DNA from 3 places in the Streptomyces sp. NPDC046197 genome. Region 2 is predicted to be linked to each of the others. Evidence: riboswitches for the same ligand, from Rfam matches in the RefSeq annotation. Region 2 holds a riboswitch; each other region holds the start of a gene.

What was found. Region 2 has a riboswitch for thiamine pyrophosphate ahead of AB0A61_RS27710 (thiamine ABC transporter substrate-binding protein). Riboswitches for the same ligand answer to the same signal wherever they lie in the genome.
Region 1: it holds a riboswitch for thiamine pyrophosphate, as region 2 does, so the genes downstream of both, thiO (glycine oxidase ThiO) here and AB0A61_RS27710 (thiamine ABC transporter substrate-binding protein) in region 2, are expected to answer to the same signal.
Region 3: it holds a riboswitch for thiamine pyrophosphate, as region 2 does, so the genes downstream of both, thiC (phosphomethylpyrimidine synthase ThiC) here and AB0A61_RS27710 (thiamine ABC transporter substrate-binding protein) in region 2, are expected to answer to the same signal.

The regions. Positions count from the first base shown of each region.
Region 1 is NZ_JBEYZY010000003.1:383,542-386,808, forward strand. It holds gene AB0A61_RS06870 (Rv2175c family DNA-binding protein) at 1-120, opposite strand, end outside; gene AB0A61_RS06875 (FAD-dependent oxidoreductase) at 208-1,437, opposite strand; gene AB0A61_RS06880 (hypothetical protein) at 1,470-1,820, opposite strand; TPP riboswitch at 1,874-1,985, shown strand; gene thiO (glycine oxidase ThiO) at 1,983-3,149, shown strand; gene thiS (sulfur carrier protein ThiS) at 3,146-3,267, shown strand, end outside.
Region 2 is NZ_JBEYZY010000022.1:91,320-94,586, forward strand. It holds gene AB0A61_RS27695 (phosphatidate cytidylyltransferase) at 1-413, shown strand, start outside; partial or broken gene AB0A61_RS27700 (polyisoprenoid-binding protein) at 470-583, shown strand; gene rlmN (23S rRNA (adenine(2503)-C(2))-methyltransferase RlmN) at 655-1,761, shown strand; TPP riboswitch at 1,789-1,896, shown strand; gene AB0A61_RS27710 (thiamine ABC transporter substrate-binding protein) at 1,977-3,050, shown strand; gene AB0A61_RS27715 (iron ABC transporter permease) at 3,143-3,267, shown strand, end outside.
Region 3 is NZ_JBEYZY010000001.1:83,794-87,060, reverse strand. It holds gene AB0A61_RS00375 (YibE/F family protein) at 1-1,251, opposite strand, end outside; TPP riboswitch at 1,323-1,499, shown strand; gene thiC (phosphomethylpyrimidine synthase ThiC) at 1,492-3,267, shown strand, end outside.

The DNA.
Region 1 (3,267 bases), on a different contig from region 2:
CTGGCCCTCCTTGACCAGCTGCCGCACGCGTGTCACCTCGACGCCGAACTGTTCGGCGATGTCGGGGAGCGTGAGCCAGGCGGGGACGAGAGCATCGATCTTTGCGTCAATCTCGGTCACGGGATCAAGCGTGCCATCTGGGACTGACACTCGGAAGCCAGGCCCGTCCAGGTGGGAGAACGTCCCACGTCACAGCCCCGGCAGACGCTACGCCGTGGCCGCCTTCAGGGGCCGGCCCGGATCCGCCAGAAGGTCCCGGTCCATCGGCGTCCCCGCCTCGATCAGGCGCCTGCCCTGCGCCAGGTCCCGCGGCCGCCCCACCGCCAGCAGCGCGACCAGACGGCCCTCGCGCAGCCAGCAGACCGTCCAGGCCGATGTCGAGGGGTCACCACGCCAGACGGTGGTGTCCGCGCCGGGGTGGTGGCCGGCGTACTGCACAAAGCGGCCGAACTGCTCGGACCAGAAGTACGGCACCGGGTCGTAGACCGCGGGGGTCTGACCGATGATGTTGGCCGCGACCGTGCGCGGCCCCTGCAGCGCGTTGTCCCAGTGGTGGACCAGCAGGCGCTCGCCGTACCGCCGCGACGGGAAGGAGGCGCAGTCGCCGACCGCGTACACGTCCGGCAGGCCGGTGCGCAGGTGGTCGTCGGCCACCACCTCGCCGTACCGGCCCAGCTCGATGCCGGAGCCGGCCAGCCAGCTCGTCGCGGGACGCGCGCCGATGCCGACCACCACGGCACCCGCGGGCAGCCGGGAGCCGTCGTCGAGCACCACCGCGGCCGGCTCGACGCGCGCCACGCGCGCGTGCGTGTGCAGCTCGGCCCCGCTGTCGGCGTACCACGCGGCCATCGGGGCGGCCACCTCGGCGGGCAGCGCCCCCGCAAGCGGGCGGTCCGCGGCCTCCACGACCGTGACGGCACAGCCCGCCTCGCGCGCGGCCGTGGCGAACTCGGCGCCGATCCAGCCGGCCCCGACGACCACGATGTCGTGCTGCCGGGCCAGCACCGGCCGCAGCCGCTCGGCGTCGTCCAGGGTGCGCAGCAGATGCACGCCGGGGACGCCCTCGGCGCCCGGCAGCCGGATCGGTTCGGCGCCGGTCGCGAGGACGAGGACGTCATAGGGCACGGGACCGGCGGAGGTGTCGAGCACGTACGCCCCGGCGCGCACGGCCAGCGCCTCGCGGCCCAGTTGGAGTTCGATGCCGAGCGCCTCGAAGTCGACGTCGAAGGCGGAACCCTCGGCCTTGCCGAGCAGCACGGCCTTGGACAGCGGCGGCCGGTCGTACGGCTGGTGGGGCTCGGCGCCGATCAGCGTCACGGTGCCGGTGAAGCCCTGCTCCCGCAGGGCGACCGCGGTCTGCACCCCGGCCATGCCCGCACCGACGACGACCACACGCCGCGGCTGTGACGTGCCCTGTTCCTGCCTCTGCTCGCTCACCTGATCACCATAGACAACTGACGAATAGTCAGTCATGGGGCGTGCGGCGTGACCTGCTCCACAACGCTCGTTCCGTGGCCCGGCTGCGACTCCCATCGCCAGGTCTCCTCCAACCGCACCCGGCCGTCGGGCAGTTCGACGACCGTGGACACACAGTGCCCGCAGGACGTCGTCCCGTCGTGCCTCAGCTGCACGTACCGGAAGTCGAGGCGGTCACCTTCCCGGGTACCCACCAGATGGCCGCGTACGACGTCGCCGCCCGCGTAATCGGCCCAGATCACCCCGTCCTTCTCGTGGTAGGTGAACCGGGTGCGCGTGCCCACCTGACCCGGGGCCTGGTCGGCGACGGGAGCGAGCACGAGACCGTCCAGCGAGCGGGGCATGACGAAAGGCTCCCTTACCGGGGCGACGCTCTGCGGGCTAGGGTGGCCACCGTACAAGCACTCGCGGGAGCCCGGACGCACCGGGCTGAGAGGGAGGCTGGCGGCCTCCGACCGTACGAACCTGATCCGGGTCATGCCGGCGAAGGGAGGGGCTGGACGCCCATGTCGTCTTCGTGTACGTCAGACGTCCTCGTCATCGGGGGCGGAATCATCGGGCTGGTGACGGCCTGGCGCGCGGCCCAGCGCGGGTTGGCCACCGCCGTGGTGGATCCCGAGCCGGGCGGCGGGGCCGCGCAGGTGGCGGCCGGGATGCTCGCCGCCGTCACCGAACTCCACTACGGCGAGCAGACCCTGCTCGGGCTGAACCTGGCCTCGGCCCGCCGCTATCCGGACTTCGCGGCCGAGCTGACCGAGCTGACCGGCCACGACCTCGGCTACCGCCGGTGCGGCACGCTCGCCGTCGCGCTGGACGCCGACGACCGCGCCCACCTGCGGGAACTGCACGCCCTGCAGCGTCTGTCGGGCCTGGACTCGGAGTGGTTGTCCGGGCGTGACTGCCGGCGCCTGGAGCCGATGCTCGCGCCCGGTGTGCGCGGCGGGCTGCGGGTGGACGGCGACCACCAGATCGACCCGCGGCGCCTGGCGGGGGCGCTGGTGACCGCGTGCGAGCGGGCGGGCGTGGTCTTCCGCCGCGCCTGGGCCGAGCGGCTCACGCTGGTCCGGGACCGGGCCGCGGGCTGCGTGCTGCGTGACGGCACCGAACTGCACGCGGACCAGGTGGTGCTCGCGGCCGGCAGCCTCAGCGGGCAGCTGGCGGGTGTGCCGGACGACGTCCTGCCGCCGGTGCGGCCGGTGAAGGGACAGGTCGTGCGGTTGACCGTGCCGAAGCGGTACGCACCGTTGCTGAACCGGACGGTACGGGCCATGGTGCGCGGCAGCCATGTCTACCTGGTGCCGCGGCTCAACGGCGAGCTGGTCGTCGGAGCGACCAGCGAGGAACTGGGATGGGACACCACGGTGACCGCGGGCGGGGTGTACGAGCTGCTGCGGGACGCGCACGAGCTGGTGCCGGGAATCACCGAGCTGCCGCTGACGGAGACGCAGGCCGGGCTGCGTCCCGGCTCCCCCGACAACGCGCCGCTGCTCGGCCCGACCGGTCTTGACGGGCTGCTGCTGGCCACCGGGCACTTCCGCAACGGGGTGCTGCTCACCCCGGTCACCGGTGACGCGATGGCGCACGTCCTCACCACCGGCGAACTGCCGGAGGAAGCCCGGCCCTTCGTCCCCACGCGGTTTCGTGCCGCCGCACTCCTGGAGCAGTCCGTATGAACATCTCCGTCAACGGGAAGCCCCGGGAGATCACTCCCGGCACGGCTCTCGACACCGTCGTGAAAACGCTGACCGCGGCGCCCTCCGGGGTGGCCGCGGCCCTCAACGAGACCGTCGT
Region 2 (3,267 bases):
ACGGTCCGTTCCGCGTTCTGACCTTCCTGCTCCTGACGGTGGTCAGCGACACCGGGGCCTACGCCGTCGGCTGGCGCTTCGGCAGGCACAAACTGGCCCCGCGCATCAGCCCCGGGAAGACCCGTGAGGGCCTGCTCGGAGCGGTCACGTTCGCCATGGCCGCGGGCGCGCTGTGCATGCAGTTCCTGATCGACGGGGGCGCCTGGTGGCAGGGCCTGCTGCTCGGCCTCGCCGTCGCCGCCAGCGCCACGCTCGGCGACCTCGGCGAGTCCATGATCAAGCGGGACCTGGGGATCAAGGACATGGGCACGCTGCTCCCCGGGCACGGCGGCATCATGGACCGCCTGGACTCGCTGCTGCCCACGGCACCGGTGGTGTGGCTGCTGATGGTGATCTTCGTGGGGTCCGCCTGACCGGCGCCCCGCCCGGGCCGCAGGGGCTCGTCGTCCACGGGACGGCGGGCCCCTCTGCCGACCGGGGCCTGACCTACGACGCCAGGCCGGCCGGGGGCGGAGCCATGGTGAGCGAGAAGGTCCGCCTCCAGTTCGACATCGCCGTCATCCGCGCCACCCCCACGCCCTGAAGAAGCACCGACCCGGGGACCTCGGCGCGGACCCCAGGTCACCCCATTCGATCTGAGACACTGGTGAGACCATGCCCAAGCCCGGAGAACTCACCTTCGTCGCCCCCCGCGGTGCCAAGAAGCCACCGCGGCACCTTGCCGATCTCACGCCTGCCCAGCGCAAGGAGGCTGTCGCCGAGATCGGTGAGAAGCCGTTTCGTGCCAAGCAGCTTTCGCAGCACTACTTCGCGCGGTACGCGCACGACCCCGAGCAGTGGACCGACATCCCCGCCGGATCGCGCGCCAAGCTGCGTGAGGCGCTGCTTCCGGACCTGATGACGGTCGTCCGGCACCTGTCGACCGACCAGGGCACCACCCGCAAGACGCTGTGGCGGCTGTTCGACGGCACGCTCGTCGAGTCGGTGCTCATGCGCTACCCGGACCGGGTCACCATGTGCATCAGCTCGCAGGCGGGCTGCGGCATGAACTGCCCGTTCTGTGCGACCGGGCAGGCCGGACTGGACCGCAACCTGTCGACCGCCGAGATCGTGCACCAGATCGTGGACGGGATGCGTGCCCTGCGGGACGGGGAGGTCCCCGGTGGTCCCGCGCGTCTGTCCAACATCGTCTTCATGGGCATGGGTGAGCCGCTCGCCAACTACAACCGCGTCGTCGGCGCCATCCGGGCGCTGACCGACCCCGAGCCGGACGGGCTCGGGCTGTCCCAGCGCGGCATCACCGTCTCGACCGTCGGTCTCGTCCCGGCGATCCACCGGTTCTCCGACGAGGGCTTCAAGTGCCGCCTCGCCGTCTCGCTGCACGCGCCGGACGACGAACTGCGCGACACCCTGGTCCCCGTCAACACGCGCTGGAAGGTGCGGGAGGTCCTCGACGCCGGGTTCGAGTACGCCGCGAAGTCGGGGCGCCGGCTGTCCATCGAGTACGCCCTGATCCGGGACATCAACGACCAGGCCTGGCGCGGTGACCGGCTCGGACGGCTGCTCAAGGGCAAGCCGGTGCACGTCAACCTCATCCCGCTCAACCCGACGCCGGGCTCCAAGTGGACGGCCTCGCGGCCCGAGGACGAGAAGGCGTTCGTGGAGGCGATCGCCGCCCACGGGGTGCCGGTCACCATCCGGGACACCCGGGGCCAGGAGATCGACGGGGCATGCGGTCAGCTCGCGGCCACCGAGCGGTAGTCTGAGGCCGTACACATCTTCATACTCATATTCCGACAGGGGAGCGCCACAGCGCTGAGAGTGCGGCAACCGGGCCGCAGACCCTCTGAACCTCGCCCAGGTCATTCTGGGTAGGAAGTTCGGTCATCACTCAAGCTGTTGCGCCCTGCCCGGAGATCCCCGGCGGATCCCGGGCAGGGCCGCGTCTCTTCCTGGTCAACCCCAGGAGGAATCCAGTGCACAACAAGAGGTTCGTCGCCGTGGCGGTGGGGCTCGGCCTGGTCACGCTGTCCGCGTGCGGGTCGTCGGCCGACAAGGGATCCGCCGACTCCAAGACGGTGACCCTCGTCAGCCACGACTCGTGGGCCGTGTCGAAGAACGTCCTCAAGGACTTCGAGAAGCAGTCCGGGTACACGGTCAAGGTGCTCAAGGACGGCGACGCCGGACAGGCCGTCAACAAGGCCATCCTCACCAAGGACAACCCGCAGGGTGACGTCTTCTTCGGCGTCGACAACACGCTGCTGTCGCGCGCCCTCGACAACGGGCTGTTCCAGCCGTACCAGGCCAGGGGGCTCGACAAGGTCGGCGCCCCCTACCAACTCGACGGGGCCAGGCACCGGGTCACCCCGGTCGACTACGGCGACATCTGCGTCAACTACGACAAGAAGTACTTCGCCGACCACAAGCTGACCCCGCCGGCCTCCTTCGACGACCTCGTCAGGCCGGAGTACAAGAACCTCCTCGTCACCGAGAACGCCGCCACCTCCTCGCCCGGACTCGGCTTCCTGCTCGGCACGGCCGCCCGGTACGGCGACGGCGGCTGGCAGGCGTACTGGAAGAAGCTGAAGGCCAACGGCGTCAAGGTGGTCGACGGCTGGGAGCAGGCGTACGACCAGGAGTTCTCCGGGTCCGCCGGTGGCCACAAGGCCAAGGGCGACCGGCCGCTCGTCGTCTCCTACGCCTCCTCCCCGCCCGCCGAGGTCGTCTTCGCCGAGCCCAGGCCCAAGACCGCGCCCACCGGTGTCGCGGCCGGCACCTGCTTCCGCCAGATCGAGTTCGCGGGGCTGCTGAGCAACGCGAGGAACACCAAGGGCGGCAAGGCGTTCATCGACTTCCTGGTCTCCAGGGAGTTCCAGCAGGACATGCCGTTGAACATGTTCGTGTACCCGGTGGTCCAGGGCACCTCGGTGCCCGCCGAGTTCACCCAGTACGGCCCCGCGGCCAAGGACCCCGAGAACATGGCTCCGGGCAAGATCGCCGCCAACCGTGACCAGTGGGTCAAGTCGTGGACCTCACTCGTACTGAAGTAGCCACCCACGAGGGCCGCCACACCCCCACAGGCCCCGACACCCCAACGGGCCGCCACAGGACCCGCACGGGGAACGCGGCGCGGCTCGGGCTCATGGCCGGGCCCGTCGCGTTCTTCGCGCTGTTCTTCGCCTACCCGGTGGCCGCGATCGTCGAGCGCGGCCTGCGGGTCGGCGGGGCCTGGCAGTTCGGGCGGCTCGTGGACGTGCTCGCCCAGCC
Region 3 (3,267 bases), on a different contig from region 2:
CGGGTTGGCGTCATGCAGCTCCCAGACGGCCGATGTCTGGGTGACCGTGACGTCGTCGAGGACGCCGAGGGAGCCGATGATGACGCCGGCCAGCAGCAGACCGCTCATGTCGATCTTCGGATACAGGCCGTGGATCAGGCCGGTGCTGTCGTCCGTGTTGCCGGTGAGGGCGGCCCAGCCGATGAACTGCGAACCGAGGATGCCGATCAGCGAGAGCGAGATCAGCGTGCCGAGTACCGCCACCGAGGTACGGGCCGACAGGCCGTGGCACATGTACAGGGCGATCAGCATGATGGCGCTCGATCCGACCACCGCCACGAGCAGTGGGTTCGAGCCCTGTAGGACCGCCGGCAGGATGAACAGGTTCAGCACCAGGAAGCTGATGGCCAGCGCGACCAGCGCCATCACGCCGCGCAGCCGCCCGACGACCACGACGGCGAGTGCGAAGATGCCGGCCAGCAACGCCATGGGGAAGCGGCGGTTGACGTCGGCGACCGAGTACTGCAGGTCCTTCGGCGCGGAGGGCTCGTAGGCGACCACGACCTTTTCACCCTGGTGCAACTGCCGTGGCTGGTCCGGCTGCACGATCTCGGTGAACGTACGGCCCTTGTTGTTGCCGGTGTCGACCCGGACCGTGGCCTTCTTGCAGGTACCGGACGCCTGCGCCTGCGCGGAGGAGCCCTCGGCGGTGGAGGTGTCTCCCGTCGGGGTCTCGCCCGAGGCGTTCACCGACTTGCAGCTCACCTCGATCACCGCGGTGACCGTGGCCTGCTGGGTCTGCCGGTCGAAGCCGACACCGGTGCGCTCGTGTGCGGGGGCGCCGCCGGGCCAGAGCACCGCGAGGCCGACGACCACGGCGCCGGCGAACGGGATCAGGACCGCCGCGATGACCTTGCGCAGGTGCTTGGAGACGGGAGTCGCGGGCCCGTGGCTGTGGCTGTGCGACTGGCCGTGGCCGCCGCCGGCTCCCGGACCGTGCCCGTGCCCGTGCCCGTGCCCGTGCCGACCGCCGATCTCGGGGTCGTGCCCGTGGAGTTCACCGGATTCGGGGCCGTGGTCGTGCGCGTCCGCGGTGCGTGGGGCGGGTGTCTCCCATGCTCCGGGTCCATGACGATGCTCGTTCCCGGGTCCTGCGCCGGGCCCGTCGGCCGAACCGTGCCCGGTACCTGGGCCGCGCCCGGCTTCAGCCCCGGGGCCGCGTCCGCGCCGTGGTTCGGGCGGCGGATAGGGGGACTGCTGTGTCGTGGTCACCGCCCGATCATCGCAAGAACAGCACAGGCCCACTGTTCATCGCGACACATATCACGCTAGCGTGGAGACACCTTTGCACACGCGGGAGCTCGGAGCACCGGGCTGAGAGGGCGCTGACCTCCGTCTTCGCGATGTTTCACGTGGAACGAGCGATGTTTCACAGGAACGTCTGCAGACGGGATCCGCTGCGTCGACCGCCGAACCTGTTACCGGGTAATGCCGGCGTAGGGAGTAGGTCTCATGACCAACAAGGACACACGCACGCCTGCCTCCACGGAGATCTCCAGCGGCGGGGAGGCCGGGAAGTCCATCGGCTGGCACAAGGGGTACGTCGAGGGCTCACGGCCCGACCTGCGGGTGCCGGTCCGTCAGGTGCACCTCACCAACGGGCAGTCGGTCACGCTGTACGACACATCGGGCCCGTACACCGATCCACTTCTGGACACCGACGTCCGCAGGGGGCTGCCACCGCTACGCGAGAACTGGATCATCGCCCGCGGCGACACAGAGGAGTACGCGGGCCGTCCCGTCCAGCCGGAGGACGACGGGATCAAGCACACGTCGCCGCGTGGCGGACTGCGCAACCTCGACGCGGTGTTCCCGGGGCGGCCGCGCCAGCCGCGCCGCGGCCGCGAGGGCACTGCGGTGACGCAGCTGGCGTACGCGCGCCGGGGCGAGATCACGCCCGAGATGGAGTTCGTGGCGATCCGGGAGAACGTCTCGCCCGAGGTCGTCCGCGAGGAGATCGCGGCCGGTCGCGCGGTCCTTCCGGCCAACGTCAATCACCCGGAGATCGAGCCGATGATCATCGGCAAGCGGTTCTTGGTGAAGGTCAACGCCAACATCGGCAACTCCGCGGTGACGTCCTCCATCGAGGAGGAGGTCGAGAAGATGACCTGGGCGACCCGCTGGGGCGCCGACACGGTCATGGATCTGTCGACCGGTCGCAACATCCACACCACCCGTGAGTGGGTGCTGCGCAACTCCCCTGTTCCGATCGGTACGGTGCCGCTCTACCAGGCCCTGGAGAAGGTGGACGGCAAGGCCGAGGAACTGACTTGGGAGATCTACAAGGACACTGTCATCGAGCAGGCCGAGCAGGGCGTGGACTACATGACGGTCCACGCCGGCGTACGCCTCGCCTACGTGCCGCTGACCGCGAACCGCAAGACCGGCATCGTCTCGCGCGGCGGCTCGATCATGGCGGCCTGGTGCCTGGCGCACCACAAGGAGTCGTTCCTGTACGAGAACTTCGAGGAGCTCTGCGAGATCCTCGCGGCCTACGACGTCACCTACTCGCTGGGTGACGGCCTCCGGCCGGGCTCGATCGCCGACGCCAACGACGACGCGCAGTTCGCGGAGCTGCGCACGCTCGGGGAACTCAACGGGATCGCCAAGCGTTTCAACGTACAGACCATGATCGAGGGCCCGGGCCACGTCCCGATGCACAAGATCAAGGAGAACATCGACCTTCAGCAGGAGATCTGCGATGAAGCTCCGTTCTATACGCTCGGCCCGCTGACGACGGACGTCGCGCCGGCGTACGACCACATCACCTCCGGCATCGGTGCCGCGATGATCGCCTGGTGGGGCACGGCCATGCTCTGCTACGTCACGCCGAAGGAGCACTTGGGCCTGCCCAACCGTGACGACGTCAAGACCGGCGTCATCACCTACAAGATCGCCGCCCACGCGGCCGACCTCGCCAAGGGACACCCAGGGGCGCAGGAGTGGGACGACGCGCTGTCCGACGCCCGCTTCGAGTTCCGGTGGGAGGACCAGTTCAACCTGGCCCTCGACCCGGACACGGCACGGGAGTTCCACGACGAGACCCTTCCGGCCGAGCCGGCCAAGACCGCCCACTTCTGCTCCATGTGCGGGCCGAAGTTCTGCTCGATGAAGATCAGCCAAACGATCACTGAGCGGTTCGGTGGTGCGGTGGCCGAGGACGCCACGGCCGAGGAGATCGCCGAGGGGATGCTGCAGAAGTCGAAGGAGTTCGCGGCCGGCGGCAAC